2 regions of the Sphingomonas sp. TF3 genome follow, and region 2 is predicted to be linked to the other one. Evidence: predicted binding sites of a transcription regulator. Region 2 holds the regulator's gene; the other holds the start of a gene.

Region 1 (11,100 bases), on a different contig from region 2:
GCGGCCCTGAAGAGGGCGGTTGGTTTTACCAGACCGGCGAACTCTGCACCGATCCGGAGCTGACGGCCTTCGGCACCACCTTTGCCGATGGGCACGAAGCCCGGGTGAAAGCCATGTCGGACGAGGTTCAGGCCCACCTCGATCGCGACTGGAACACCGGTGATCACGCGCGGGAGATCAGCAGCGTCCTTTCCGCCGGGCGCTTCGAGGCCCGCGTCCACGATGGCTGGCCTCCTCTCGCCTTCCCGGCAGAGCGTCCCCGTTACGAATGACCCGAAAATGCTCGGGTTGCTCCACATCGCCAACTTTCAGGAGTCCGGTCCCATGAAAACCTTCACCGTTCACTGCGAATACCCTGCCCCCTATCGCGCCGAGCTCACGGTCGAGGCGGAGGATCTCATCGGGGCCTGTCGTGCCGCGATCGACGCGTCACACACGACCGACGGGTGGAAGAGCCTCGAGACGGAGCACCTCACCTACGTCACCGCGATCGCCGAAGGAGCGGACATTGATCCTTGGCGTTTTGTCCCCGATGGAGCGGATGCCTCCGTCCTCACCGTCCCTCGTCTGTTCACGGATGTGGCGGCCCTCGCGGGCTTTGCCGCGACCCGGAGTGACGATCTGGTCGACCAACTCCGCATCATGGTCGATGCCATCGGCGCCGATGGTGGGTTACGGATCACCCCAGCAGCGATGGTGCGCCTGTGCGCGACCGGAAAGGCCATTCTCGACGACATCGCGTGCTGCGGGTTAAGCCCCACTTCAAGCGCTGCGCCAAGCGTGGGTGCTGTTCTGCCCGACGCCATCTGACGTCCGACAGCCTTCCGCCAGAGGATGCGGCATATGGGCGGCCGCGAGGCCCCCGCAATCGCAAAAATCCGGGCCGAGTTGCCGCTTCGCGGCTGCCCGCTCCACCCCGGTTTTTGCGGTTTCCCTTCGCTGCGCTCCGGTGCGGGCGCCTCTCATTCGGCCGCCCAGGAGATGCGCATCCGGCGGATAGGCCGCCGGCCCAGATCAGATGAAGGGCTTGACCCATGACCACTTCCCTTGCCGCAGCACTTTCCGCACTGGAGCTCGGACACCTCGAACCCCACGCAGAAGAGGTCTCAGGAATGGCCCCTCCCCCGTCCGAGGCCCTTGAGCAGACCACCACCGCCATCTGGAGCGATCTGTTCGCAACCCTCCAGAACACGTCGCTCGAGCGTGACATCGAAGAGATGGGCTGGGGTCTGGTCAACCTCTTCCACCGTGCCGCGGCCAAGAAGCACGCGACAATCGACCGCCTTACCGATGAGATCAGGCTGCTGATCGCCGAGCAGGACGGTTCGGAGATCAACACCTCCAACCTCGAGGAAAAAATCGACCTCGCCAAGAAGATCGAGGAAGCCGCCTCCTGCTACGAGCTGATGCGCGACACTGCGGCCGGGCATTATATCCGCGAAACGGGCCGCTCCTGGATTCCGTCGACCGGCAACCGCATCTCGCTGGGAGTCACGTCCGCAATCGTCGATGGGCGAGCATTCCTCCGCGCACGCCGCGAGCGGATCCGCGACGCGAATACGGCACAGGGTACGCCGGTCGTGTTCGCAGGCGGAAGGCTGACCTTCAGGACCGATGAGGACATGAAGGCGTTCGGCGACAATCTGCTGCGCACCCTCAACGCGGTTCGGGAGCGTGTCGGGGACATGTATCTCGTCCATGGCGGCGACATGAAGGGGATCGAGCGCATCGCCGCCTCCTGGGCCGAACAGCACGGCATCCAGCAAGTCCGCTTCGGTCTCGATCGCAAGCTCGGAGATCGTGCCGGCTTCCGTCGCAACGAGCAGATGCTCTCGCTGAAACCCCGCTACGTCATCGCCTTCCAGGGCAACGGCGTGACCGAGCGTCTGGTGATCGATGCGAAGAAGGCGGGCATCCGGGTGGTCGATCGTCGCGGCCCATTGGGTACGCCCCCCGCCGCTCAAAACACTCAGACCGACCGCAAGGTCGCCTGAGTTTACGGCTCGGCCGCTGGCATGCCAGCGGCCGAGCCGTTTGCGGCTTCGCCGTCGCCCGCGCCGACGCGGCGCATCAACCATCAATCCGCCAAGGAGCGGCGCCGTGTCTCGCCCCAAGGCGCGTAACATCGGGGTCGGCGATCGTCGGAGACCGCTGGGAACAGCGCCTGCGTCACTCGATCCGGAACGCCGGCAGCGATCCCGTTGACCTTGCGGGGGCACTGGTTTTCCCGGTGCCCCTCCAAACTTAGCGGCGATCTGCTCCAGTCTGGACGGCGAGATAGCGCCTCACGATTTCGAGGTGGGTCTCCATTGTCTGGATTGTGCAATGCGGATCTGGGGCAACCCAACGAGAGGTCTGAGGGTATCGGAAGACCTGGAGCGCATGGGGTTCGTCGAGCGAACCCATGAGCGCGTCCATTGCCGGATCGCGATCGGTATACAGGCCGCCGCTGATCGCCTGCGTGTAGCAGCGCTCAAGACTGTGCCCAATCATCATTAGCCATTCCTCGTCCCGGCCTTGGTGGCTGAGGACAGCCTTGAGCGAAAGCTCCAGCGCATGCGCCACAAGCTGGAAGAAGGGCCAATGGACTGATTTGTCCGTTGCCGGTTGCTCGTTCAGCAAGGTTGCCGCGTTGCCGTAACAAACTGCCATTGCGAAATACTCAAGATCGCGGCGATCGGCGGGCGGCTTTTGGGACGTCGAATTTGGCATTCTGCGCAGATTGCCGTCTGTTCGAATAAATCGCCAGCGCCTTGAGCAATGCGGCGGCGTGATCGGGAATGGTTCATTGCAGCCCGCTCTTTTGAGCTTGTCGATCACTGGCAAGCTGCGGGCCGGCGGCTGAAACCGATCCTCAAGGCCCTCGGCGTGCCGGCGCAAACCCGTTCACCGTGATGTCGGCGAAACGTGTGTTGTTCCTTTCCCGATACGCGCGGCGCCTGAGCAGATGGGCGTCGGTGGCAATGCGTCTATCAGGTCGGTGCGAGACGATGCGCGAACGTGCCGGTCGAGTTCATGCCATGAATTAAGGGCCGGGGGCCGACACAATCTGACCATCTGTGGATCTCCTCGAGCTTGCCGATGCCCGCTTGGGATCGGTGCCAATGGTCCTCGCTCTATCGGGGGCCGGCTTATCTGGTTGCGCCGTCGCTGGCTCTTTGCGGCCGGGCGGGAAGGAAGTGGATGATCTTGGTGCCGCCGGGTCGAGAGGTCCGGCGCGTGGACACAGACGAGAATGGCGGACGATCCTGCACTGTTTCCCGTGTTCGTGTCGGCAGTGAGGGACAATCCCTTCTCTTTCACCTGACCCCTAAGTCGGCCGTTCGCCGCCTCCAACCCGCAATCCTTCGGGCCGAGTTGCCGTGTGCCACGGCTGCCCGCACCACCCCTCGCCTCGGGGTTCCCCTGCGCGCTGGCGCGCTTCGGTGGAGGCACCGTCCTGGCCGCCTTTTCCGGGGATCAGTCGAAGGGATCATCCCTCGGCCGTCAGATAAGGAAACCTCGACATGCAGAACATCGTCATCCTCGCCGGCAACGTCGGCGCCACCCCGGAAGTCCGCACCACGCAGGGCGGCACCAAGATCACCCACTTCTCGCTCGCAACCTCGCGGCCGAAGCGCGACAGCGACGGCAAGGTCATCAAGGATCGCGACGGCTACCGCGTCGAGGACACCGAATGGCACCGGATCACCTGCTTCAACGGCGTTGGCAAGACCGTCGAGGACTATGTCCAGAAGGGCATGAAGGTGATGGTCCGCGGCAGGATCCACTACACGACCTGGACCGACCAGGACGACATCAAGCGCTACGGCACCGAGATCATCGCCGACGAGGTCACCTTCCTCACCCGCGCCCGTCAGGCCTCCGAACGGTCGGGCAACGGCAACGACACGACCGAAGACGACGACATCCCGTTCTGAAGCGGCTTCGGCCCGGTGGCGAAAGCCACCGGGCCTTTTCTATGTCTGCGGTCAGCGGAAATCACGCGGCTTAATCTTGATGCCCTCGGTCGGTTGGCCGGGGATGATCCCGGACCCGAGCCGCAGATCGGGAATGTAGATTTCCCTCGCGGCCCGCCCCAGGGGCTGATGCTCGGGATCGCGCGGGTCCGAGGACATCGGGTTTCTGACCACGTCTGCCCTGCTGACCCGATAGATATCGGCGACGTCGGCGCGGCGGCCGACGCTCGCCAGCATGCCCGACAGATCGTCGAGCCGCTGAGCGATGATATGGATGACCTCACCTTCGCGCTGCACCTGGCCACGCACGCCCATCATCGACGCGCCGAGCACCGTGCGACGGTTGGCCTCGAAGACCTTGGTCCACACCACGAGGTTGGCAACATCGGTCTCATCCTCCAGCGTGATGAACATGACGCCCTTCGCGCTCCCCGGTTTCTGCCGGACGAGAACGATGCCGGCGAGCTCGATCCAGCGCCCATCCTTGATGGCGCGCAGCGCCTCGCAGGTGATCATCTTGCGCGCCTTGAGTTCGTCGCGCAGGAAAGCGAGCGGATGCGCCCGGAGCGATAGGCCCGAAGCGCGGTAGTCTTCGACGACCTCCGCGCCCTCCCCCATCGACGCGAGCATGACCGTCGGCTCGATCGCCTCCTGCCGCAGCTTGCCGTCGCGTTCATCGGCAGCCGCGAATAGGGGTAGCGCCGCGCTTCCGAGGCCCTTGACCTCCCACAGCCCGGCGCGGCGGTCCGCGCCCAGCGATCCGAACCCGTCGGCATCGCCGATCCGGTCGAGCGCGCCGCGCCCGACGCCGGCACGGCGCTGGATCTCCTCGATGCTGGTATAAGCCGTCGTGCCACGCGCGGTAACGATCGCCGCACCATCGGCGTTCGAGAGGTCGCGTGCCATGCGCAGCCCGAGACGGACGGCCTTGTACCGTCCGCGGCTCGCTTCCAGCGTGCAATCCCATCGACTGGCGTTCACGTCGATCGGCCGTACTTCGACCCCGTGCTGGCGCGCGTCGCGCACGATCTGCGCCGGCGCGTAAAACCCCATGGGCTGCGCATTGAGCAATGCCGCGCAGAAGGCGTCGGGATGATGGCATTTCATCCAGCTCGACGCATAGGCGATCAACGCGAAGCTCGCGGCATGGCTCTCGGGGAAGCCGTAGGAGCCGAAACCCTCAATCTGCTTGAACGTCTTTTCCGCGAATTCCTGATCATAGCCGCGGCCGACCATGCCGCTGATCAGCTTGTCGCGAAAATGGCTGACCCCGCCTGTGAGCTTGAACGTCGCCATCGCGCGCCGCAACAGATCGGCCTCGCTTGCCGTGAAGCCGGCGCACTCGATCGCCACCCGCATCGCCTGCTCCTGAAACAGGGGCACGCCGAGCGTCTTTTCCAGGACCCGGCGCAGCTCCTCGGTCGGATAGGTGACGGCCTCCTCGCCGTTACGGCGCCGCCTGTAGGGATGGACCATGTCGCCCTGGATTGGCCCGGGGCGGACGATCGCGACCTGGATCACGAGATCGTAGAATGTCTTCGGCGCCATCAGCGGGATCGACGCCATCTGCGCGCGGGATTCGATCTGGAAGACGCCCAAGGTATCTGCCTTCCTGATCATCGCATAGGTCGCGGGATCTTCGGCCGGTATCGTCGCGAGGTCGTGCTTGATGCCCTTGTCGTTCTCGAGAAACTCGAACGCGCGGCGCATGCAGCTCAGCATCCCGAGCGCCAGCACATCGACCTTCATGAAGCCCAAGGCGTCGATGTCATCCTTATCCCATTCGATAACCTGGCGATCGTCCATCGCCGCCGGTTCGATCGGCACAAGCTCGTCGAGCCGATCGCGGGTCAGCACGAACCCGCCGGGATGCTGCGACAGATGGCGCGGCGTGTTGATCAGCGTCCGCGCCAATTCGAGCGTCAGCGCGAGGCGCTTGTCGTTCAGGTCGAGATTGAGTTCCTCCGCGTGCTTCGCCTCGACGCCTTCGCGGCTATATCCCCAGACCGCACCCGACAGGCCGGCCGTCATGTCCTCCGACAGTCCGAGCGCCTTGCCGACCTCGCGCACCGCGCCGCGCGCGCGGTAGCGCGTGACGACTGCGGTGAGCGCGGAGCGCGTCCGGCCATAGGTCTCGTAGATCCACTGGATCACCTCTTCGCGGCGCTCATGTTCGAAATCGACATCGATATCGGGTGGCTCGCGCCGCTCGGCCGAGACGAAACGCTCGAACAGTAGTTCCGAGCGGACCGGGTCGATCGAGGTGATGCCAAGCACATAGCAGACCGCGCTGTTCGCGGCCGACCCCCTGCCCTGACACAGGATCTCCCGCCGCCGCGCTTCCGCGACGATCGAATGGACGGTCAGGAAGTAGGGCGCATAGTCGAGCTGGGCGATGAGCCGAAGCTCATGCTCCAGCTGCGCGCGCACCTTGCCTTCGATGCCTTCGGGATAGCGTTCGGGGGCCTTCTCCCAGGTCAGCCGTTCGAGCTCCTGTTGCGGGGTGCGGCCCGGCACCTGGATCTCGTCGGGATATTGATATTTGAGTTCGTCGAGGCTGAATGTGCAGCGCGCCGCGAATTCGACGCTGCGCGCAACCGGCCGCGTGTCCTTCAGGTAGCGGCGAAAGAGCCGCTCCATCTCTTCTCCGGTCTTGAGATAGCGATCGGCAAATCGTTCGCGCGCCGCCCCCAGCGTATCGATCGTGCATTTTTCCCGGATGCAGGTGACCACATCCTGCAGCAGCCGACGGTCGGGCGTGTGATAGAGGACGTCGTTGGTGGCGATGGTCGGCACGCCCGCGGCGGCCGCGAGCGCCGACAGATCGCGCAGGCGGATTGCGTCTTTCGGCCGCCGCCTGACGACAAGCGCCATATGGGCGCGATCGCCGAACATGTGCTTTGTCCGCGCCAGCGCGGCCTCGGCCACCGCATCGGCGCGATCGGGGACGAGTATCGCGAGCAGCCCTTCGTTCCACTCCGCGACATCGGACCATTCAAGGTGGCAAGCGCCCTTTCCCGCCCGACCTTTGCCGACGCTGAGGAGCCGGCACATGCGGCCATAGGCCGCCCTGTCGGTGGGATAGACCAGCAGCGCCGTCCCGTCGGTGAGATCGAGCCGACAGCCGATGATGGCGCGGACGCCGGTCGTTTTCTCGGCGTCCCAGGCCCGCACGATGCCGGCGACCGAATTGCGGTCGACGATGCCGAGCGCGGGCAACTCCATGCGCGCGGCCGTGACGAACAACTCCTCCGGGCTCGACGCACCGCGCAGGAAGCTGAAATGGGTCGTGACCTGCAGCTCGACATAACGGGCCTCGCCCTCGCTCACGCGAACGCCCCGTGCAGGAACCAGCGCATCGATCCGGTCGATGGGCTCTCTCCGTCCCCTGCACGGAACAGCCAGTAACGGCCGCCGCTCATGGTCTCGACCTGATAATAGTCGCGGATGCTGAGCGGCTGCTCGCTCTCGATTCCGGCGTCACGCCACCATTCGCCGTGCAGCCGTTCGGGTCCGTCGCCCTGCGTGACCCGGTATCGCTTGCCGCGCCAGATGAACATCCTCGGCGCGTCATCGGGCAGAAGGGCGATGACCTCGATTGCTTCGGGCCGCGCCAGCATCCGTGCGGGGCGCGGCAGATCATCGTCCCATCCCGCGCCCCGCGCGGTATCGAGCGCCGGTGAACTCGTCGCCGAGCGCTCGGGCATCTCGCTCGGGTGCGGCGCCATGCGGTGCAGGCACCGACTGCCGAAACGGTTGGAGAGGGTATCGACCAGAGCGGCGAGATCCGGCCCGCGCTTGCCCAGGCGCTCCAGGCTCTCGCCCTGTCGCGCGGCGACGGGCTCCATCAGCGAGACCAGCAAGGTCATCGATTCGATCCCAAGACCTGGCTCGACAGTCTCGATCTTCGCGCAAAGAAGTTTCGACAAATGGGTCTGGTCGCGGCTCGGCGTAGCGGTGCCGACCCGGATGACCTGCGTATGCCCGTCCACCCGGAGGAAATAGCAATCGAGGCGCCGCGCGCCCTTGCCTGCCCGGCCAAGCTGATCGGCGATTTCGGCGATAAGATCGCCGATCACCTTGGCAAACGCCTCCGCTGTCGCGATTGGCTCCATGAAGCCGCGGCGCGCGCGGGGCAGATGCTCGGGGAATATCGGCTCGATCGGTTCGGACACAGCCCCAAGCGCCTGATCGAGCCGGCGGTGCAGGCTACGGCCGAACCGCTTGGCGAGCGGCCCGCGCGGAGCGCCAATCAATTGCTCGACACGTTCGAAGCCGAGCTTTCGCAGTCCCTCAACGACATGGGCTTCTAGCCGCAGCGCCCGTATCGGCAGGAGTGCGATCGCTTTGCGGTGGTCGCCAGGTTCGATCGTCACCGGCCGACCGGCGGGGACGTGCCGTGCGACCGCATGGGCACAGCCTGCGGTGTCGGCGACAGCAATCTGAACCGATACGCCGAAGGCGGCCACGCGGCGGTGGAGATCCTTGAGCAAGGCCGCCTCGGTGCTGAACAGGGCCGCGCAGCCGGTAATGTCGAGCCACAGCCCGTCGGGTGCATCGGGCGCGACGATCGGCGAGTATCGCTGGCCCGCCCATAGCGCCAAGCGGCGCAATCCCTCGACATCGGCTTCAGGTTGCGCGTCGACGACGTCGAGCTCCGGCACGAACGAGCGCGCCCTGGTGATGGTCATGCCGGGCGCAATGCCGAGCGCGCGTGCGCCGGCATCGACCGCCGCGACGATACGCCGGCCATGATCGGGGATCGCCGTGACAAGCGGGCGTGTCGGGGTTGGTGTGTCGCGCCGGTCAGGCGGCGACTTGGCGGCCTGCCGCCGCAGCCGGTCTGTCGACCAGTGCGGCAGGTAGACCGATACGACCCGTCGCATCGCAGCCCTCCACTATCCATGCGTGCGGATTCCCCCCGCGCACGCGCTCCAGCTCGACGTGCCAGCGCGCGCGGCCGAGGCTCGGGATGCCGAGATCCTCGCTTGGCCTGGCCGTAATCCGCCACCGCGTGACAGCGGCGGTTCCCTCGGCGGCCTGCTCGGGCTTGGACGCACGCCGAAAGACGAAGGCGGCGACGCCTGATCCCTCGGCGGCGAGCTGGAGACGCTTCGATGCCGTGGTGCTATATTTGGTGACCTCGCCGACCACGCCCCCAAGGCCGGAATGACGCAGGCATTCCTCCATGGCGAGCAGGACGTTCGCGTCGCTGCCCGCCTCGACATAGATTATACGATCGGGATGGAGCCCCGCGAGATGGAGCGCGGGCGCGAACAGGTCGCGCCACCGCAGGCACCAGAGGACCGGACCTTCCACCCGTGCGAGGATGCCGGCGAGAAAGATCGTCGCGCTCGCATCGTCGGCAAGATCGGGACTGCCGGCGACCTCATGCAGCGCGCCGCTGGCTATACCGCCGCCCGGCAGGCTGGCGTCGATGGCCTCCAGCCCGAACGGAATCGATCCATGGCGCGCGCCCACGCCTTCGATCTGCGCGATACGCGCTCGCAGATTTTCGATGACGCTGGCTTCGCGCATAACATTCAAAAGACTCGGGCGGTTGATTCGTTCGCTATTTGTTCTATTCAGTCCGTTCGAGAGTCAAGCGTCGGGGGCGTATCGATTTTGCCTCCGGCGGTGGATAACCGCCTTCGCCGGGCTTTTGAAGGCCGCAAAAAATTTGTGCGAAGCGACGCGTCCTGGATGCCAGGAGGGTATGGGAGCGTGATGGCTGCGGATTTCCACCTCGACCGATTCGTGACGGCACAGGCGACGACCTATGACATTGCGCTGGCCGAGATCCGGCGCGGCGCCAAGCGCAGTCATTGGATGTGGTTCATCTTTCCGCAGATCGCCGGTCTCGGCACCAGCGACATGGCGCGGCGCTATGCCATCGGATCGCTGGACGAAGCGCGCGCCTATCTGGCGCATCCCCTTCTTGGGCTCCGCCTTCGCGACTGTGTCGGCGCGCTGCAGGATCTGACCGGGACAACCGCGATCGCGGTGTTCGGCGAGGTCGATGCGATGAAGCTCCGCTCCTCCCTGACCCTGTTCGCCGAAGCGGGCGGAGGCCCGCTCTTTGTTGCGGCGATCGAGCGGTGGTTCGACGGCGCCGCGGACGCGGCGACACTTGCGAAGGCGAGACCTTCCTCGCCCTAGAATTGGCAATCCATCAGGAACACCAGTCGGGTTTGGGATGATGGCGAAGCCATGGTCGCGCGACGCCCATGGCGATGAGAGCCTCGCCCAGATCCCGGCCGTCGACGCGGACGCGCGCGACCGTCCGGTTATAGCTGTGCCCTACCCGCTTGAACGTCACGACCTTGCCATCGAGCAGCGCGCGGGCGCGCTCGGATGCGGCTTCGCCGCGTTCGATCTCGAGCCGGCATTTCGCCTGGCGCGCGTGAATCTCGGGCGCGTCGATATTGGCGATCCTGATGCGCTCGCCGCTCTCCAGGCGAAACGTGTCGCCATCCGTCACATAGCGGACCTGCCCGGTCTCGGCGCCGGCGGGTGTGCTGCAGGCAACGCTGCCCATCAGCAGCAGGCAGATCGAAGATGGGGAGCGCAACCAGGTCATCGCGGGACAGTAGCGCGCGCGTTTCGTGGAACAAGATACGAACGGTGGCCTGGGGTCGGATGATGTCGATTTGGGATCAGCACGGTGGAACAGCGCCACCCCCATGCCGGCAGCTTCACCCCGCTCTTTGACGCGCAATCCTTGGTCGCTCCCGCGGCCTAATGCGATCAACCCGTAAAGGGTCCGCACGCTTCGCTACGGCCTTTTGCCGTGCCGCCAAAAGATGATCGCGGCCACGAGACCAACACTTCGGGCGCCAGTCGAGCGGGGATGAACCCGCCGGCATCTGAAGGAGCCTCGACATGTTCACCGACATCTGGACCGCCCGCAGAAGCGCACTCAGCCTCTCGAAAAGCCTCATGGTCGCAACGATGGTCATCGCCATCGGAACGCAGTTCGGCGTCATCACCGCCGACGACTTCGACGGCGACGTATCCGTCATCAACGAATATGATCCCTACGCCTGACCCTCGGGCGGGGGCTGTGCCCCCGCCCCTTATCTCTCGCGAGATCGCCCTTGGATGACCTGACCGAACAAGCCAGTCCGCATTATATCAACTC
Region 2 (19,568 bases):
CGGCGCTTCGTGCCCGAGGGCACGCCATGGGCGCATTTCGATACCTTTGCGTGGCGACCTTCGGCCAAGCCGGGGCGGCCCAAAGGCGGCGAGGCGCTGGGCTTGCGCGCGGCCTGGGCGATGCTGAAGGCGCGCTATCCGGGGTGAGCTGGGCACAGTCGTCACCCCGGCCCTGTGCCGGGGTCCACCGTCATCCGAGACCTTTGGCCGCAGAATGTGCGGCACGGTGGATGCCGGGACGAGCCCGGCATGACGGGGGAGCGTAGGAAGGGGTTGGGCGATGAGACTGCAGATGATCTTGCGGTATTTCCGGACACTGTTGGTCGCGCTCGCGGCCCTGCCGATGGCGGCGATTGCCGCCCCCTCCCCGATCCTGCTCTCGGAATTCATCGACCCCGCCCCGCCTTACCCGCAGGCGCATGCCTCGACCATCGTCGAGCTGCCCGACGGCACGCTCGCCGCCGCATGGTTCGGAGGCACGGGCGAGAGCCGCCCCGACGTGACGATCTGGTTTGCGCGCAGTGGGGCGCATGGGTGGGACAAGCCGGTTTCGGTCGCCGACGGGCAAAGCGCGGACGGGACGCGCTACCCGACCTGGAACCCGGTGCTGTTCCAGCCGCCGGGCGGGCCGCTCACCCTATTCTACAAGGTCGGCCCCAATCCGCGTGGCTGGTGGGGGATGGTCAAGACCTCCAGCGATGGCGGCCGCCACTGGAGCACGGCGCAGCGCCTGCCCGAGGGTGTGCTGGGGCCGATCAAGAACAAGCCGGTGGTGCTGGCGGACGGAAGCTGGCTGTCGCCCTCCAGCCGCGAAGTCGGCACGCCCGAGGAAAACCACTGGTTTATCCGCATGGAACGCTCGACCGATCGCGGCAAGACATGGACGGTCGAGCCGCAAATCGCCTCGCCCATGGGAATCGAGGCGATCCAGCCGAGTGTGCTGACCTTCCCCGACCCTACCCGCCTGGCGCTGATCGCACGGACGCGACAGGGCGCGCTGGCGATGAGCTGGTCGCACGATGCCGGCAAGAGCTGGTCGCCCTTAGTGGCGGCGGACTTGCCCAACCCCAATGCCGGCACCGACGCGGTGACGCTGGCCGATGGACGGCAGTTGATCGTCTACAACCACAGCGCGCACTGGCCCGATCAACCGGGCAACGGCCCGCGCTGGCCGCTCAACGTGGGGCTGTCGGATGACGGGGTGCACTGGCGCAACGTGCTGACGCTGGAGGACAAACCGCTGCCCGATGGCTATGCCTATCCGGCGGTGATCCAGACGCGGGACGGGCTGGTGCACATTAGCTATACCTATAACCGGACGCATATCCGGCATGTGGTGGTCGATCCGGCGCGGCTTGGGGGGTAGGTTTGGACGCTTCTGGTTTCGCCCAATAGCGGTCTTGGCAGCAGCGGGATACAAAGGGGTATGAAGCATCAAAATCTGCCGATCCTAATCTCTCTTCTCGCTTTGAGCGCGTGTTCGAACTGGAAGGCGTCGGCACCCTTGCCGTCACCTGATGGCAAAACAATCGCCCAGATCGAAGTTGCACTCGCGGGTGCGCCTGCCGACAATAGAACGCGTGTAGTAATTCGCAACGGAACGGGCGGTGGTTTGCCTAAGTCGGTCAATGTTGTGGAGGCTGACAATGCAATCGTTGGCTACACTCGCCTGCGCTGGACTGACGCTAATCACTTAGAAGTAGTGCTCTGCGACGCGACTTCATTTCACGTCATTGCCGAAAATATGCGGGAGCCCGGATATGTGGACATAGGCAGAGCCGATGGGGTTGGTATGCCAAACGCGGTGTGGGTAGAGGTCCTGAACTTTACATACTCGGAAACGAAGCGAAATTGCCTTCCCCGCGCAGACCCTAGCTAACGGCAGCTTTCCACCACTTCTCGCCGTTCGCGATCTATAGGGGCTATGGCCTAAACGGTGTGCCCTCCAAGCTGCTCCCCGACAAAGGCCGAGGAAACTTGGTTCGCCGCAAGGACGGATCGAGGAGCGCGTCTGATCGCGGTCCCGCACCGCCGGAGGCCAACCCACCCCCAGCCCCTCCCTTCCAGGGAGGGGAGAAGTGAGATTGCCCTTCTTCCTCCCCTTCCTGGAAGGGAGGGGCTGGGGGTGGGTCGCTCTCCGTATCGGGAAACGGCAGTCTGCACGAACGCCGGGAGTAAGCAACGGCGACACTTAACGGCAAATCCCTCTCCCATCGGGAGAGGGAGGGAGCGGCGAAGCCGCGGAAGGGTGAGGGTGACTGGAGGATATGGTGCGGGTCGCCCTCACCCTTCCCACCGCTGGCGCGGCGGGCCCCTTCCCTCTCCCGGTGGGAGAGGGACATTCGATCACTGTGAAAGGGCGCGCCTTAACCCCTCACCCCTCGGTCTTGGGCGTGACCCAGACCGACACCGGCACGACGAATTTGCCGGGTGCGGGTTTGCCGACTTCGACGCGGTCGGCGGTGACCAGTTCGCCGGTGGCGAGGTTGAAGGAAATCCAGGGCTTGGGCATCCGCCCGAAGGTCATTTTCTGGATGGGCTGGCCGGTGGCCGTGTTCATGATCGTGGCAATAACACTCATCGCGCCCCGATAAGCGGCGCGCGGTTTGCGTGTCCAGTGGGGATTGGGACGCTCCGGACGGTACCCCGCCTCCCCCCGTTCGTTTCGAGCGAAGTCGAGAAACCAGGCACAGCGCTTGTAGCTGTTTCTCGACTACGCTCGAAACGAACGGAGAAAGCGGAGAAAGGAGCAACGACGCGCCCCCCTACCCCGCCGCTTCGATGATCGGCACGAATTTCGCCGCGGTCAGGCTGGCGCCGCCGACCAGCGCACCGTCGACATCCTCGGTTTCCAGAATCGCCGCCGCGTTCGCGCCCGTGACCGATCCGCCATAGAGGATGCGGATGGTGTAGGCGGCGTCGCCGACCAGCGTGCGCAGCTTGGCGCGCGCGATCGAATGGACTTCGGCGATTTCGTCGAGCGTCGGCGTGCGGCCGGTGCCGATCGCCCAGCGCGGTTCATAAGCCAGCGTCAGCCACGCGCCGGTGGCGAGATCGGGCACGGATTTCTCGATCTGCGCCTGCACCACGCGCGCGGCGCGGCCGGCGTCGCGCTCGGCATCGGTTTCGCCGACGCACAGGATGACGCCGAGGCCGTGGCGGTGCGCGGCGCTGGCCTTGGCCCAGGCGTCCTGGCTGGTTTCGCCCTGGTCGGCGCGGCGTTCGCTATGGCCGACGATGGTGAAGCTCGCGCCCGCCTCGGCAAGCATCGATGCCGACAGGCAGCCGGTGTGCGCGCCGCTTTCCGCCGCATGGACGTCCTGCCCGCCAATGGCGAGACCGGGCACGCGCTGGACAGCGGGGGCGATCAGCGTCGCGGGCAAGGCAATCGACACATCAACCGCGGGATGTGCGCGCGCGACCGCCGCGATCGTGTCGAGTTCGGCCAGAGCGGCCAGACTGCCATTCATCTTCCAATTGCCGGCGACCAGCTTGCGACGTGTCATGCCCATCCTCTTTTTCTGCCTTTGGCCCCGCGATAACGCCCCTGCCGGATCGCACAAGTCCAAGCCCCGGCTTGAAGCGGCCCGATCACCCCCCTAAAGCAGCGGGATAAAGCACCAGATAGATTGGCCGTCCCCGCTCATGCTCAGTTTTTTCCGCCGAATGATCCGCCACCCGCTGGGGGCCGCCGTCGCGCTTGGATTTGTGGCGTTGCTTGGCCTGGCGTTCGTGCTGTCGGATAAATCGGGCCTGTCGGGCAGCGGCACCCCCGCCGCCAAGGGCGACACCGTCGCCACCGTCGGCAACAAGACGATCGCACTGGGCGATTTGCAGGCGGCGGTACAGCGCGACTTCAACCAATATCGCCAGGAGCAGCCGTCGCTGACGATGGCGCAATTCGTGGCCGGCGGCGGGTTCGACGCGACGCTGGAGCGGCTGATCGATTCGACCGCCTTCCGCCAGTTCGCGCAGAAGCAGGGCATGGTCGTCAGCAAGCAGGCGGTCGATGCGGTGATCGCAAGCCAGCCGGGGCTCACCGGGCTCGACGGCAAGTTCGATCAGGCGCGCTATGAAGCGGTACTGAAGCAGAACGGCACCAGCGACGTGCAAGTCCGTACCGACATTGCCGACCAGACACTGACGCGCCAGTTGATCCTGCCGACGATCGGCGCGAGCCAGGTGCCGGTGCAGCTGGCGCTGCCTTATGCCAGCCTGTTGCTGGAAAAGCGCAACGGCACGGTCGGCTTCATCCCCAGCCAGGCGGTCGCAGCGGGCCCCGCCCCGACCGAGGCGGAACTGAACACCTTCTATACCCGCAACCTGTCGCGCTACCGCGTGCCAGAGCGGCGGATCGTGCGCTATGCGCTGGTCAATGCCGCCGCCGTCGCCGCCACGCCAACCGATGCCGAGATCGCTGCGGCCTATAAGGCGCAGGCGGCAAGCTTCGCCGCCGCCGATCTGCGCACGATCGCGCAAGTCGTCGTCGCCGATCAAGCTGCCGCCACCGCGCTCGCCGCCAAGGTGCGCGCAGGCACGCCGATCGAGCAGGCGGCACGCGCCGCCGGGCTGGAAGCCGCGACGCTGACCGACCAGAAGAAGGCGGCCTATGCCGGGCAGACCTCTCCCGCCGTTGCCGATGCGGCCTTTGCCGCCAAGGCAGGCGATGTCGTAGGGCCAGTGCGCGCGCCGCTTGGCTTCATCGTCGCAAAGATCGTGAAACAGCATCTTCAGCCCGCCAAGTCGCTCGCCGAGGCGACGCCCGGCCTGCGCGAGACGCTGCAGAAGCAGAAGACGGCAGCAGCGCTGACCGACAAGCGCAACGCGATGGAAGATGCGCTGTCCAAGAGCAATTTCGACAATCTCGTCACGCAGCAGAAGCTGACACCGCTGCGCACCCCCGCGCTGCTCGCGGGCGGGCAGGACATCGACAACCCCGCCGCCAAACCTGACCCCGCCCTCGCGCCGATCCTCGCCGCCGCCTTTGCAGCCCAAGCCGGAGACAGCCCGCAAACGGTGCCGCTGGGCCCAGATGGCAGCTTTGCGCTGGTCGCGGTCGAGAAGATCGTACCCGCGGCACCGCGTCCGCTGGCGCAGATCCACGATGCCGTGGTGCGCGACTTCACGCTCGACCGTGGCCAGCGCGAGGCACGCAAGATCGCCGCAAGCGTCGTCGCCAGCGCCAATAAGGGCACACCGCTGGCCGAGGCGCTCGCCGCGACAAAGCTGAAGCTGCCGCCACTGCGCCCGGTCAACGCGCCCCGCGCCGCGCTGATGGCAAATCCGCGCCAGGTGCCAGCCCCGCTGTCGCTGCTGTTCAGCATGGCCGCCAAGACCACCAAGCTGCTCGAAGCGCCCGACAAGGCCGGCTGGATCATCGTCCATCTCGACTCGATCGAATCGGGCGATGCGCGCGGCAATGACAAGGTGATCGCGGGAACGCGCGCTGACATTGGCAAGGTGATCGGCCGCGAATATGCCGGTGCCTTTGGCAAGGCCGTGCAAAAGGCAGTCGGCACCACGCGCAACACCGCTGCGATCGCCAAGCTCAAGCTCGACATGCTGGGTGGCGTGAGTGCGACCGATCAGCCCTGATACTGCGGCAGCACACGCCGCGCTCGCCACCGGTCGCCCGGCGCTGCTGTGGCAGCGCCAGGTCGCCGATACCGAAACCCCGGTCGCGGCCGCGCTGAAGCTGATCGAGCCGGGGCGGGGCGACTTTTTGCTCGAATCGGTCGAGGGCGGAGAAACGCGCGGGCGGCATAGCTTGATCGGGCTCGCGCCCGATCTGGTGTTCCGCGCGCAGGGCCATGACGCCGCGATCAACCCGCACTGGCTGACCGATCGCGAGGCGTTCGTGCCCTGTGCGGAACCGACGCTGGAGGCTTTGCGGGCACTGGTCGAGTCGTGCCGGATGGACGTGCCTGCCGAACTGCCGCGCGCGCTGGCCTGCCTGGTCGGCTATTTCGGCTATGAGACGATCGGGCTGGTCGAACGGCTGCCCCGGCCCGAGACCGACGCATTGGGCCTGCCCGACATGATGTTCGTGCGTCCGACGGTGGTGCTGATCTTCGACCGGCTCGCCGACGCGCTGTTCCTGGTCGCGCCGGTCTGGCCCGATGCTACGCGTACGCCCGAGGCGATCGTCGCCGAGGGGCTGGAGCGGATCGAGACGACTGCCGCGCGCCTCGCGACCGCGCCTTTGCCTGCGCCCGTGCGGGGCGAGGCGAGCGAGATCGCGCTGACTCCGACACTGCCGCCCGGCCGCTATGCCGAGATGGTGGCGCGCGCGAAGGAGTATATCGTCGCGGGCGACATCTTTCAGGTGGTGCTGTCGCAGCGTTTCACGGCACCGTTTCCACTGCCCGCGTTCGAATTGTATCGCGCGCTGCGGCGGATCAACCCGTCGCCGTTCCTCTATCATCTCGATCTGCCGGGCTTTGCGCTGACCGGATCGAGCCCGGAAATTCTGGTGCGCGTGCGCGACGGCGAGGTGACGATTCGCCCGATCGCCGGCACGCGCCCGCGCGGCAAGACCGCCGCCGAGGACGAAGCCAATCGCCAGAGCCTGCTCGCCGACCCCAAGGAGCGCGCGGAACATCTGATGCTGCTCGATCTCGGCCGCAACGATGTCGGGCGCGTGGCCACCGCTGGCAGCGTGACGGTGACCGCCAGCTACACCACCGAATTCTACAGCCATGTCATGCACATCGTCTCGAACGTCATCGGCCAGCTAGCGCCCGAGCATGACGCGCTCGACGCGCTGTTTGCGGGCTTCCCGGCGGGCACGGTCAGCGGGGCACCGAAGGTGCGTGCGTGCGAAATCATCGCCGAACTGGAGGGTGCCGTGCGCGGCCCTTATGCGGGCGGCGTCGGCTATTTCTCGCCTGATGGATCGATGGATTCGTGCATCGTGCTGCGCACCGCGATCGTGAAAGACGGCATCATGAACGTGCAGGCGGGGGCGGGAATCGTTGCCGATAGCGAAGCGGCGTATGAACAACGCGAATGCGAGGCCAAAGCGGGAGCGCTTCTCGCCGCCGCGCGCGAGGCGATCGCGCGGGCGGCAGAGAGCGGGTTCGGGCAGTAATAAGCGTCAGCGCTGCGCTTACTTACCCCCCCCCTTTCGGGCTGAGCTCGTCGAAGCCCACCTCTCCACGGGAGCGGGCGTGCCCCCGTGGCGAGATGCCCTTCGACAGGCTCAGGGCGAACGGAGGGGAAGCGTGTCGACGCGCCGCCTCGTTACGGAACCTGGCTCGCCTGACGCTTCGCATCGGCCTTTTCGGCGGCATATTGTTCGGCACGCAACTTGGCACAGCCGGTCTGGCCGCCCGAGCCGGTCGGCGAGCAGGTATCGGGCAGGCCACCTGCACGGCGGCCGACATCGTCCATCAGGGCGGCGCGATTGACCCAGCTCTGGTTCTGCGCCGGGATCGGCTTGTCGTCGCGCAGCGCCTTGGGAATGCGGTAGGGTTCGCCGACGCGCGCGCACACGACGATTTCCTCATCGGGATTGTTGGACTGCGGGCATTTTTCGTTACCCGTCAGCGTGACCGAGCGAATCCGGAGCGGCGGCTTGCCCGACTCGGCCTGTTTGGCTTCGGTCGTCGAAGCCTGCGGCGCGGTCTGCGCAAACGTCGCGGTGGAGATTGTGGCCAGCAAAACGGCGACGGCGAGAGAGCGCAGCATGGGAAATTCTCCTTGGGACACGGCAACGTGTAGCACGTCTGGTTAGATCCAACCTGAACGGCGTCTTTATCACCGCGATTGTCGTATCAGCACAAACAGGTTAGCGGCGCGCCATGATCCTCGTTATCGACAATTACGACAGCTTCACCTGGAACCTGGTCCACTATCTGATGGAGTTGGGCGCGGAGGTAAAGGTCGTGCGCAACGATGCGCTGACCGCCGCCGAAGCGCTGGCCAGCAATGCGCAAGGATTCCTGATCTCCCCCGGCCCGAAGACGCCGACCGAAGCCGGCATCTCGCTCGACCTGGTCGCGGCCTGCGCCGCCGCCGGGCGACCGCTACTAGGGGTGTGTCTGGGTCATCAGGCGATCGGCCAGCATTTTGGCGGACGCGTGGTGCGCGGCGGGTTGATGCACGGCAAGACCTCGCCAGTCACGCATGACGGAACGGGCGTGTTCAAGGGGCTCCCCTCGCCCTTTACCGCGACGCGCTATCATTCGCTGATCGTCGAGGATTTGCCGGAGACGCTGCTGGTCAACGCGCGCGCCGATGACGGCTCGGTGATGGGCGTGCGCCATGCGACGCTGCCCATCCATGGCGTGCAGTTCCACCCCGAGAGCATCGCCACCGAACATGGCCATGCGATGCTCGCCAATTTCCTGGCGGATGCGGGGATTGTCGGATGACCACCCTCGCCCTCCTCCCCGATACGGCATCGCCGCTCAGCCGCGAAACCGCCGCGCAGGCGTTTGCCGACCTGCTCGACGCGCGGACGTCGGAAAGCGAAATCGAGGCCTTCCTGATCGGGCTGACCGAACGCGGCGAAACGAGCATCGAAATTGCCGAGGCAGCGCGCGCGATGCGCGCACGCCTGCTGCCGATCGATGCACCGCCGGGCACCGTCGACGTCTGCGGCACCGGCGGCGACGGGCATCATACACTCAACGTTTCGACCGCGGTCTCGATCGTCGTCGCCAGCACCGGCGTGCCGGTTGCCAAGCATGGCAATCGCGCGGCCTCGTCCAAGGCGGGCGCGGCGGATACGCTGGAGGTGCTGGGCCTCGACATGCACCGCGCCGGGTTGTGCGCGGAGGCGAGCCTGCGCGATATCGGCATCGCCTTCCTGTTCGCCGCCAATCATCATCCGGCGATGAAACGCATCACGCCAATCCGCCAGCGGCTGGGCCGCCGCACGATCTTCAACCTGATGGGTCCGCTCGCCAACCCCGCCGGGGTGACACGCCAGCTGATCGGCATCGCCCGCCCCGATTACGCAGCGACCTATGCCGCAGCGCTCGAACAGCTCGGCACCGAAGCGGCATTGGTCGTATCGGGCGAGGAAGGGCTGGACGAGTTGTCGAGTGCCGGGCGGAGCGTCGCGGTCAGCGTTGGACAGGTGGACTTGCCCGGCATCATCGTGCCCGAAGACGCCGGATTGCCGCGCCACCCGGTCACCGCGATCCGCGGTGGCGACGCAGCGTATAACGCCGCCGCGCTCCGCCGCTTGCTTCAGGGCGAAGCGGGCCCGTACCGCGACGCTGTTCTCCTCAATGCCGCCGCCGCGCTGATCGTGGCGGGCACCAGCCAGAGCCTTTCCGAAGGCGTGGAGATCGCGCGCGACGCGATCGACAGCGGCGCGGCGAACGGCTTGCTCGATCGATGGATTGCCTATTCATGACCGACGTTCTCACCCGCATTCTCGAAACCAAACGCGCCGAGGTCGCCGCGCGCAAAGCGACGACCGCAATCGCCGAACTCGACGCCCGCATTGCCGCTCAAACCGCGCCGCGCGGCTTTCGCGCCGCGCTCGATGCGCGCGCCGAGACCGGCTATGCGCTGGTCGCCGAGATCAAGAAGGCCAGCCCGTCCAAGGGCCTGATCCGTGCCGATTTCGATCCGCCCGCCCATGCCGCCGCGTATCAGGCGGGCGGTGCGGCGTGCCTGTCGGTGCTGACCGACGAAGCGTGGTTCCAGGGGGCGGACAGCTATCTGACCGCCGCGCGCAATGCCTGTACACTGCCGGTGCTGCGCAAGGATTTCATGGTCGATCCGTGGCAAGTGCCCGAATCGCGTGGGCTTGGCGCAGATGCGATCCTGCTGATCATGTCGGCGCTCGACGACGGACTGCTCGCCGAGATCGAGGCGAGTGCGCTCGAATGCGGCATGGACGTGCTGGTCGAAGTGCATTCGCACAGCGAAATGGAGCGCGCGCTGAAGCTCAAGTCGCGGCTGATCGGCGTCAACAACCGCAATTTGCGCGATTTCACGGTGGATTTCGCGCGCACCTATGAACTCGTGTCCAAGGCGCCCAAGGGCTGCACCTTCGTCGCCGAAAGCGGGCTTACCACGCGCGCAGATCTCGATGCGATGGCCGAACATGACATTCGCTGCTTCCTGATCGGCGAATCGCTGATGCGCCAGAGCGACGTCGAAGCGGCAACACGCGCGCTGGTCGGATGAGCGAGCTCACCCATCTCGATGCCGCCGGTGCGGCGCATATGGTCGATGTCGGCGGCAAAACGCCGACCCGACGTGAAGCCGTGGCGACGGGGCGGATCGACATGATCCTCGAAGCCGCGCGCGCAATCCGCGACGGGACTGCGCTGAAAGGCGATGTGCTGGCGGTGGCGCGGGTCGCGGGGATCATGGCGGCCAAGCGCACCAGCGAATTGATCCCGCTCTGTCATCCGCTACCGCTGACGCGCGTGGCGATCGATCTGGTGGTGGACGACCGTGGCGTCACCGCGACCGCGACGGCGGCGACCGAGAGCAAGACCGGGGTCGAGATGGAAGCGCTGACCGCCGTCACGGTCACGCTGCTGACGATCTACGATATGGCCAAGGCGATCGACAAAGGCATGACGATCGGCGGCGTACAATTGCTGACCAAGACCGGCGGCAAATCGGGCGATTGGGCGCGGGTGGGCTGAATCACCTGCCTCGTAGATCAGCGTTAGCATCCGATGCTCAACAATCACAGCGCCTCAGTGACACGATTGTCATTAGCGGAGGTTGAGCCAGAGGGGTATGCTAGCACGCCGATCATGCCGTGGAGACGACAAGATGCGATACGCGGTTTTTGCTTTTGCCCTCGCGGGCCTCGCATCAACCTCTGCGTCGGCGCAAGACCAATTTGCTGAGCGTTGCACCGGAACAGAAACCGTCCAATTTGGCACGAACGCGCCTATGGTCGTTCCTTACACCATAACATTCAGTGCGGACCTGGCAGCAGGATATTATTGTTACGCTGAGTGTAGGCCCCAGCAGACATATCCCATTAAGGATCGGGCATCGTATCCAATAAAGCTGGCTGACATGCAGACGCCTGAGCAGTCTCGCTTAATCACCTTCGATCGTAAGACCGCGACCCTCACCGACCATCAAATCATTCGACTTGTTGGCACCACCATAAGAAACGCAAAGGCCACTTGTCTAACGGCGGCGTTCCACAAACCGCAAACCGGCAACTGATCGCCGACGTGGGCCAAACCGGATCGCTGCGTTCTGGCAGCGCCCATATCCGGTTTGCCCCCCAACGGTGAACGCGACCTGCCGAAGCAGGCCGCGCCCTCAGCCCCTTAGAACTTGCCGCTCAGCGACACGCCGATGATGCGCGGGTCGTTGAACACGGCGGCGTTGTAGTTGTCGAGCACGCCCTTGAGGTTCTTCTCATTGGTCAGGTTACGCACGAACACGGCCAGTTCGTACTTGTTCTCAGGGGCGGCGTAACCGGCCTTCAGACCCGCTTCGAAAGTGCCGTCCGAGGTGTACTCGATCGTCTTGTACGGCACGAAGCTGGTATAGCCCTGCAGCGTCACGTCGCCCGCGAGGAACAGCTTGCCGCCATTGCCCAGCGGATAGTCATACCGTGCATTGGCATCGAGCTGATATTTCGGCGCGTCGGGCAGGACGTTGCCGTTGATCTGCGCGAGCGTTGCCGCGCCGACATTGATCGTCGGGTTGAGCACGGTGCAGGTGACGACGCCGTTGAGCTTGCAGACCGGCGCATAAACGCGCGTGTCGTTGATCTCGGTGTGCAGCACGCTGCCCCCCAGGCCGAGCGTGAACTCGGGCACCGGACGCCAGGTCAGCTCCGCTTCGCCGCCCCAGGCCTGCGCCTGGTTGGCGTTGAACAACAGGCCGTTATTGTTGGCGTCGTTGCCGTTCAGCTGGATGTTGTGGACCTTGTAGTAGAAGCCCGTCGCGTTGAAGCGCAGCGTGTTGCCGAACAGGTTCGACTTGATGCCGGCTTCATACGACGTGATCGTCTCCGACGTGGCCGTCACGAAGGCCGAGCTGAACACGGCGTTGCGGCCCTGGATCGTCGGCCCGCGGAAACCGTGCGAAACGCGCGCGAACACGTTCACATTCGGCTCGACTGCATAGTTGAGGCTGCCTTCCCAGCTCGGCTGGGTATCGGCCAGGCGCACATAGCTCGCGGCCGCAGCCGGGAAGGTCGATACGCCCGCTGCGTTGCGCGGCGGCGTGACGAGGCGCGTGGTCTTTTCGTCATAGGTCACGCGCACGCCACCGGTCAGCGTCAGCTTGGGGAGCAGCTCGTAGCTCGCCTGGCCAAAACCGGCATAGGACGTGTTGACGTTGCGCAGCACGACGAAATTGTTCGGGTTGGGCGTGGTGCCGAACGAATTGTCGAGCAGGAAGAAACCGCGCTGGTCAAATTCGGTCGTATCGCGCGATTCGAAGTAGATGCCGCCGATCTGCCACTTGAAGCGACCGGTGCCGTTGCTGGCCAGACGCAGTTCCTGGCTCAGCTGGTCGAGATCGCGCACGCGGCCCTGGCTCTCGCCGTAGAACTTGCCGCCCGCGAAATTGACCGCAGCACCGCCATCGGTGTCGCCGCGGCTATAGCCCGACGTCGATTCATACGCGGTGATCGAGGTCAGCGTGACCGCGCCGAAATCGTTCTTCGCGTTGAACGAGCCGCCATAGGTCCGGTACGCTTGTGGGTTGTTATGGCCCTCATCGAGCGCGATGCTGTCGCGCGGTTCGGCGCTGACATCGTTGGTGCCGAGCTTGATCGCGCCGCGATGGAAGATCGTCGACGTGCCCGAGTAATTGCGCGCATGCGCCGAAACGATGCCGGTGAAGCCGGTTTCGGGCGGGGTCAGCATCAACTGGAGGCGGACATCCTTTTCCTCGAACCCGCCGAGCTTGTTCTTGCCGCCGACGGTGCCGTCGTCGCTCGGGCCGGTATAGCTGTTGTCGATCCAGTTATCGCGACGCTGATACAGGCCCGACACGCGGAACGAGAGCACGTCCTTGACGATCGGCCCGCCGACGCCGGCGTCGACCGACACCGTGTTGTAGCTGCCATAGGACGCCGTCGCACGGCCTTCATAATCGTTGGTCGGCTTGTTGGTGTCGAACTTGATGATGCCGGCCGTGGTGTTACGGCCGAACAGCGTGCCCTGCGGCCCGCGCAGCACTTCGATCTGGTTCACGTCGAACACCGGGTTCGACTTCAGCACGACATGCTCGAGCACGACGTCGTCCTGGATGATCGACACGGGCTGCGACGCGCCGAGGTAGAAATCGATATTGCCGAGGCCGCGAATGTAGAAGCGCGGGAAGATCTTGCCGGTGGTCGTCTCGGCATAGAGGCCGGGGACGCGGTTGGCGAGTTCGAGCAGCGTATCGCCGCCACCCGCCGTGAAGTTGCGCAGATCGGCACCCTGCAGCACGCCGACCGAAACCGGCACCTTCTGCAGGTTCTCGCTGCGACGTTGCGCGGTGACGACGATGTCCCCGAGATTATCGTCGGCGGCGGGCGTCTGCACCGCTGCGGCTGCGGCAGGAGCATCCTGCGCGCTGGCAGCGCTGGCACCGGCAAGCGCGACAAACGCGGTGCCGAACAGGAGTGCGGACTTGGCGACGAGTGATTTGGACACGATGTTCCCCATTTGTGAGTTTAGCGTACTGCGGACATGACAACACGCGCGCAGCCCCCTTTGCGGGTGTCTGCGCGATGCGCTCTGAGCGGGCTTCGACTTGGTAAAGTCTGGTTGCTGAGGCGCGGCTAGGCCGAGATTATGTCGCGATTGTGACAGTTTGGACCGAAGGCCGGGATTGACCCGCGACTGTGGTTTCCGTGCAACTACCCTGTGCGTGTGCGACCAATGGGCCCGTTTGCGGCAAGCGCGCGCCTTCGCGTAAGGAAGGACAAGCTGACCGAGGAGGATCATCCGAATCTTGATCGAGAGCACTGCGCAGCCCCGAGGGAACTGGTACCTGGCCGAATGAATCACATACGACCGAACCTGCTGGAACGATTGCCGCTCCTGATGGACCGCCCCATCGCGGCTTACGCCCTCGCTACGGTGTCGGCCGTTCTGGCGGGACTTTTACGTAGCGCGCTGAACCCGTATTTCCCGCCGGGCTTTCCGTTTCTCACCTTCTTTCCGGCGGTCATCATCTCGGCGTTCCTGTGGGGTCGGGGGCCGGGCGTGCTGTCGGCGATTCTGTGCGGGCTTATCGCCTGGTATTTCTTCATCCCGCCGCTGTTCAGCTTTCAGATCGAGGTGCCAACCGCGACCGCGTTGCTCTTCTATATCGGCGTCGTCGCGGTTGATATTGCGCTGGTCGATATGATGCAAAAGGCCAACGCCCGCCTGCGCGAAGAACGCGAACGCACGCGTGAACTGGCGGCCCAGCGCCTGGATCTGGTCGAACGCAGCAATGTGCTGTTCCACGAATTGCAGCACCGCGTGTCCAATAATTTGATGATGGTCGCCGCATTGCTCAGCGTGCAGCGTCGCGCGATCGCCGATGAGGCCGCCAAACAAGTCCTCGACAACGCCGTCCACCGCGTCCAGCTGATCGGGCGAATCCAGCGGCAATTGTATGACGTGAGCGGGGGACAGGTCGCCCTTCATGCCGTGGTCACCACATTGGTCGCCGATCTCGCCGAGGCCGGCGGGAAGCCCGGAATCGCGTGTCGCGTCGACGCGCAAACCGATCTCGTGCTCGATCCCAATGCGCTGATCCCGCTGGCGTTGATCCTGGCGGAGGCCGTCGCGAACGCCTTCGAACATGGCTTTGCCGATCGCGAAACCGGGCGGATCGACGTGGTCGTACAGCGCACCGACGACACGCTCGACCTCAGCGTTACCGACGATGGTGCCGGTTTGCCCGATGGGTTCGACATGACCCGCACGACCAGCCTCGGCCTGACCATCGCCAGCACCCTGGCGCGGCAATTGGGGGGACGGTTCGATGTCGCGGCAACGCCGACTGGCGGTACGATCACCCGGCTGACGATCGAGCGGATTGCCCCACCCGCGACGACCCGCTGATACCCGCCAGCCTTACCGGAAAGCATGACGATGGCCCCTCCTCTGATCTCCGTGTCCGATGCGCAAGCGCGCCTGTTCGCGCTTGGTGCCGCAGTACCGAGCGAAACGCTTCCACTGGCCGCGGCCGCCGGACGCTGGCTGGCAAGCGAGGTCTACGCCTTGCGGACCCAGCCCTATGCCGATCTCTCGGCGATGGACGGCTATGCGGTGCGGTTCGACGATTTGCCGGGGCCGCTGCGCGTGATCGGCGAAAGCGCCGCCGGACGCCCCTTTACCGGGACGTGCGGCGCGCACGAAGCGGTGCGCATCTTTACCGGTGCCGCCGTGCCGCCGGGGGCCGATAGCGTGCTCGTTCAGGAAGAAGCCGCGCGCGAGGGCGACAGCCTTACTCTGTCCGGCGATGGCCCGGTGCGCGGCGGCAATATCCGCCGCAGGGGGCTCGATTTCGCCAGCGGTGAGGTGCTCATCGCGAAGGGCGAGCGGCTGACAGCGGCGCGCGTCGCACTGGCGGCGATCGCCGGACACGCCGAATTGACGGTCTCGCGGCGGCTGCGCGTCGCGGTCGTGGCGAGCGGGGACGAACTGGTTGCGCCGGGTGCCAGCGGGCCACCCGATGCGCTGCCCGAATCCAACAGCGTGATGCTGGCGACGTTGCTTGGTGATTTGCCTGTCGACGTCCTTCGGCTCGGCATCCTGCCCGACCGGCTCGATGCCATCGCCGCCGCCTTTGCGGCGGTGGAAGCCGACATTCTCGTCACCACCGGCGGTGCCTCGGTCGGCGACCATGACCTGATCCGTCCCGCACTGGAGGCGGCAGGCGGGAGGATCGATTTCTGGCGGATCGCGCTGCGGCCCGGCAAGCCCATGCTGGCAGGGCGTTTGCGCGGGACTACGGTGCTGGGCCTGCCCGGCAACCCGGTGTCGGCCTTCGTCACCGCGACGGTGTTCCTGCGCCCGCTGATCGCGCATCTGAGCGGCGCGCGCGATGCGATGCCGGTTTTGCGCACGGCGATCCTCGGTTCGGCGTTGCCCGCCAACGGCGTGCGGCAGGATTATCTGCGAGCGGAGACGCGCGACGGGCGGGTGTATGTCGCGCAGCGCCAGGACTCGTCGTTGTTGCGGACGCTCGCCGAGGCCGATTGCCTGATTGCCCGTGCACCGCATACGCCAGCCGCCGAGCCCGGCGACTCGGTGGAAATCCTCGCGCTCCCGTAAAGCGCGCGCTTGACGCGTGATTTTTCGTTCCGTATAGGTTCGTTGTCTGTTCCGACGAAAGGGCCCGAGCGATGCTAACGCGCAAGCAGCATGAGCTGATCTGCTTCATCAACGACCGGCTTGATGAGACCGGGGTGTCGCCGTCGTTCGAGGAAATGAAGGAAGCGCTCGACCTCAAATCCAAATCGGGCGTCCACCGCCTGATCAGCGCGCTCGAGGAACGTCAGTTCATCCGCCGCCTGCCCAATCGAGCGCGCGCGCTCGAAGTGCTGAAAATGCCCGAGCGTGGCACCAACACACCGACCAAAACCACTGCTGCGCCCGCCGCCAATCTCCGCGCGATGCCGGAGCCCGCCAATGACGTGATCGAGATCCCGCTGCACGGCCGCATCGCCGCCGGTGTGCCGATCGAAGCGTTCGAAGGCGCCTCGATGCTTGCCGTCCCCGCCGCCCTGCTCGGCAATGGCGAGCATTATGCGCTGGAAGTCGCCGGGGATTCGATGGTCGAGGCCGGGATCCTCGACGGCGATTATGCACTGATCAAGCGCCAGGAGGTTGCGCGCGACGGCGAAATCGTCGTGGCGCTGATCGAGGAAAGCGAAGCCACCCTCAAATTCTTCCGCCGCGAAGGCGCGATGATCCGGCTCGACCCCGCCAACCGGGCGTATGACCCGCAGCGTTATGCACCGGCGCAAGTGCGCGTGCAGGGCAAGCTGGCGGGGATTTTGCGGCGGTACGATTGAGGCGAAGTAGACGGCCGCCGAGCGCGGCCGAAACACAGTGCTATGTAGAAAAGTTTGACGTCGATTCTGGCGATGGCCAGCAATCTTAAACCGTACGAACGCTTTTTCTTCGTGCCGGCATTGTCTAACCGCTGACCATAGTTCAGGTGTCTGTCTTCGCGGGAGACAGCCGATGCTATTGCCTTTGATCGCTTTAATCTCGGCAGTCCCCGGTCAGGATGCGGGCGGGCCTCCATCTGCCATTCCGGGCTCAACCGCGCCTTCCCCAACCGCGCCTTCCCCAACCGCGCCTTCCAACGAGCAGCGCATCGCGCACGCTTCCAATATCGGGAGGCTAATTTACGGCTTCGATCGTGCGGCCTGGGTCAGCACCGATGCGCTGTTGGCCGCAGTCCCGAAAGATCAACTGACTGGCGTGGGTGGATATGTCGTCGAAGTGTCCGACGAGCAAACCTTGCACGTGACCTACTACCGCGGGACCAATACAACCGCCCAAGCCTTTTTCGTCGCCGATGTTCGTGGCGGAAAGGTGGTGCGTCAGGAACAATTGCCCCAACCGATCGCGCTCACTCCGTCGCAAGCCTTCCTCGCGCACGCACGCGAAGTAGCGCTCGAACGCGCGAAGGCACAAAAGTACGAACCGTGCACGCCGGCACCGTTCAATACGGTCGTGCTACCGTCACCCAATGGCGGGCCAGTCGCGGTCTACTTGCTGACGGCCCAGCAGGATGCCGCCACCTACGTGATGGGAGGCAACTATCGCGTCGTCGTTGCGCCCGACGGACACGTGCTGTCTTCCCGTCCGTTTAATGTCAGTTGTCTCGCGATGAAGCGCCCCAAACTGCCACCGGGTGCAACAGCAGAAGGCTTCATGACCACGCATTTGCTGGACCCCGTTCCGACTGAGATCCATGTTTTTACCTCCTACAATATGCATATGCCCCTGTTTGTGGCGACCGCAGCCAAAACGGTCTGGGAGGTGAAAGACAGCGCCATCACGCTGGCTCCAATCAAATAGAAGGTCGACGCGCCGCGCCGCCAGCTAACTAACCCCCGACCTAAAGCGAAATCGACCGCCCTCAGCGATGGCGCGCCTCGTTCCCCTTGCGGAACCGCGACAGCTTCGATGATACCGGCATCGTCACCCACGGATGCCGGTCGCCTGCATGGCGCACCGTGCGCACCGACGCCCTGCTCAGCGTGATCGCCACGCCGCCGCTACGCGCCAGCGTCGCCCGGTCGAGCCGTAGCCAGCGCGGTGCGCAGCGGCGCGGCAGGCGGCGTTCGCTGATGACGATGTCGGCCTCTGCGCACGCCGCCATCAGATCGGGCGCGGGGACGAGATAGGCGCTGCGCGTCGCGAGGATGCGCCAGTCGCGGCCGCCGGCGCGGCGCGTCATCAGGCACAGGTCGCGGCTGCAGCGCGCTTCGGGCTGTTCGGACATCAGCACCGGTAGGTCCTCAATCCCGCCATTCTCCGCCAGCATGTCGGCGGTGTAATCGCCGGTACGGTCGCGCAGCAGCGCCAGATCGCCGCGTGCTGTGCGGATCGCGACGTGGCGGCCGTCGCCCGTCACCAGCACGTCTGGCGCGGGCGTCAGCAGCGCCCATACCGCGCCGACCGCGAGCGGCAGCAGCCCCAACCGCCGCCAGCGCGTGCGCCATAACGCCAGCCACAGGCCACCCACCACCATCAGGGCGTAAGCAGCACCGGGCATGGCGGGCAGCGGCGCGACCGATCCGGGAATGGCGGCGGCGGTGTGCGCGATCCACAGCAGTAGATCGAGCGAGCGCGCCGTCGCCCACCAGAACGGTGCCCCCGCGCCGATGCAATCAAAGAGCAATGCCAGCGCCTCCAGCGGCATCGTCACGAAGGTGGTGAGCGGAATCGCCACGATATTGGCGACCGCGCCGTACACCCCGGCTTTCTGAAAGTGGAACAGCGAGATCGGCAGCAGCGCCAGTTCCACGACAAGGCCCGTCAGCAACAACGAAGCGAGCTCGCGCGCCAGCTTTGCCAGCCGAGATTGCTCGCGCGGGCCGAACCAGCCGCGGACCGCGGGGTGCTCGTTGAGCGCGATGATCGAGGCGACCGCGGCGAAGGACAGCTGGAAGCTCGGCCCCGCCAGCGCCTCGGGATAGAGCAGCAACACCACCACCGCGCCCGCTGCAACCAGCCGCAGCGTCAGCGCCTCGCGCCCCAGCGCCAGCGCGATCAGCACGAATAAGGCCGCGACGCAGGACCGGATCGTCGGCACTTCGGCCCCGGTCAGCAGCGTATAGCCGATCGCCGCGAGCGCCCCCGCTCCCGCTGCAATCAGCGGCAAGCGCCAGCGCAAGGCCAGCCACGGGCTGAGCGCGAGCAGGCGCATCACCAGCACCATCACCGCGCCGACCGCCGCCGTGATGTGCAAGCCGCTGACCGAGAGCAAATGCGCAAGACCCGAACGGCGCATCGCCTCATTGTCGGCCATCGGGATGCTGCCCTGGTCGCCGGTAGCCAGCGCGGCGGCAATGCCCCCTGCCCCGCCCCCGCCTGCTTGCGCCTGAATATGCTGCGACAATCGCACGCGCAGCCCCGCTTCCGCCGCCGTGCCGCCACCCGCGA

What was found. The regulator LexA, encoded in region 2, represses DNA repair genes until DNA is damaged. The targets are predictions, from matches to a motif close to GTTCCNCNCTTGTTCT.
Region 1: a site for LexA is predicted at 9,527-9,542, ahead of EJC47_RS16205 (ImuA family protein). Genes of this name have one in related genera too.

What each region holds. Positions count from the first base shown of each region.
Region 1 covers NZ_RWKS01000020.1:1,239-12,338, forward strand. Annotated here, with positions in the region: gene EJC47_RS16170 (hypothetical protein) at 1-272, shown strand, start outside; gene EJC47_RS16175 (hypothetical protein) at 325-810, shown strand; gene EJC47_RS16180 (DUF2493 domain-containing protein) at 1,035-1,994, shown strand; gene EJC47_RS16185 (hypothetical protein) at 2,245-2,820, opposite strand; gene EJC47_RS16190 (single-stranded DNA-binding protein) at 3,507-3,920, shown strand; gene EJC47_RS16195 (error-prone DNA polymerase) at 3,972-7,289, opposite strand; gene EJC47_RS16200 (DUF6504 family protein) at 7,286-8,845, opposite strand; gene EJC47_RS16205 (ImuA family protein) at 8,766-9,497, opposite strand; gene EJC47_RS16210 (DUF1810 domain-containing protein) at 9,687-10,118, shown strand; gene EJC47_RS16215 (thermonuclease family protein) at 10,132-10,677, opposite strand; gene EJC47_RS21080 (hypothetical protein) at 10,842-11,006, shown strand; gene EJC47_RS21420 (hypothetical protein) at 11,057-11,100, shown strand, end outside.
Region 2 covers NZ_RWKS01000002.1:92,324-111,891, reverse strand. Annotated here, with positions in the region: gene EJC47_RS02140 (leucyl aminopeptidase family protein) at 1-147, shown strand, start outside; gene EJC47_RS02135 (sialidase family protein) at 281-1,366, shown strand; gene EJC47_RS02130 (hypothetical protein) at 2,375-2,581, opposite strand; gene tpiA (triose-phosphate isomerase) at 2,766-3,506, opposite strand; gene EJC47_RS02120 (SurA N-terminal domain-containing protein) at 3,646-5,595, shown strand; gene trpE (anthranilate synthase component I) at 5,576-7,090, shown strand; gene EJC47_RS02110 (hypothetical protein) at 7,243-7,689, opposite strand; gene EJC47_RS02105 (anthranilate synthase component II) at 7,803-8,375, shown strand; gene trpD (anthranilate phosphoribosyltransferase) at 8,372-9,367, shown strand; gene trpC (indole-3-glycerol phosphate synthase TrpC) at 9,364-10,149, shown strand; gene moaC (cyclic pyranopterin monophosphate synthase MoaC) at 10,146-10,619, shown strand; gene EJC47_RS02085 (TonB-dependent receptor) at 11,268-13,610, opposite strand; gene EJC47_RS02080 (sensor histidine kinase) at 13,992-15,002, shown strand; gene EJC47_RS02075 (molybdopterin molybdotransferase MoeA) at 15,033-16,217, shown strand; gene lexA (transcriptional repressor LexA) at 16,289-16,960, shown strand; gene EJC47_RS02065 (hypothetical protein) at 17,133-17,978, shown strand; gene EJC47_RS02060 (ComEC/Rec2 family competence protein) at 18,040-19,568, opposite strand, start outside.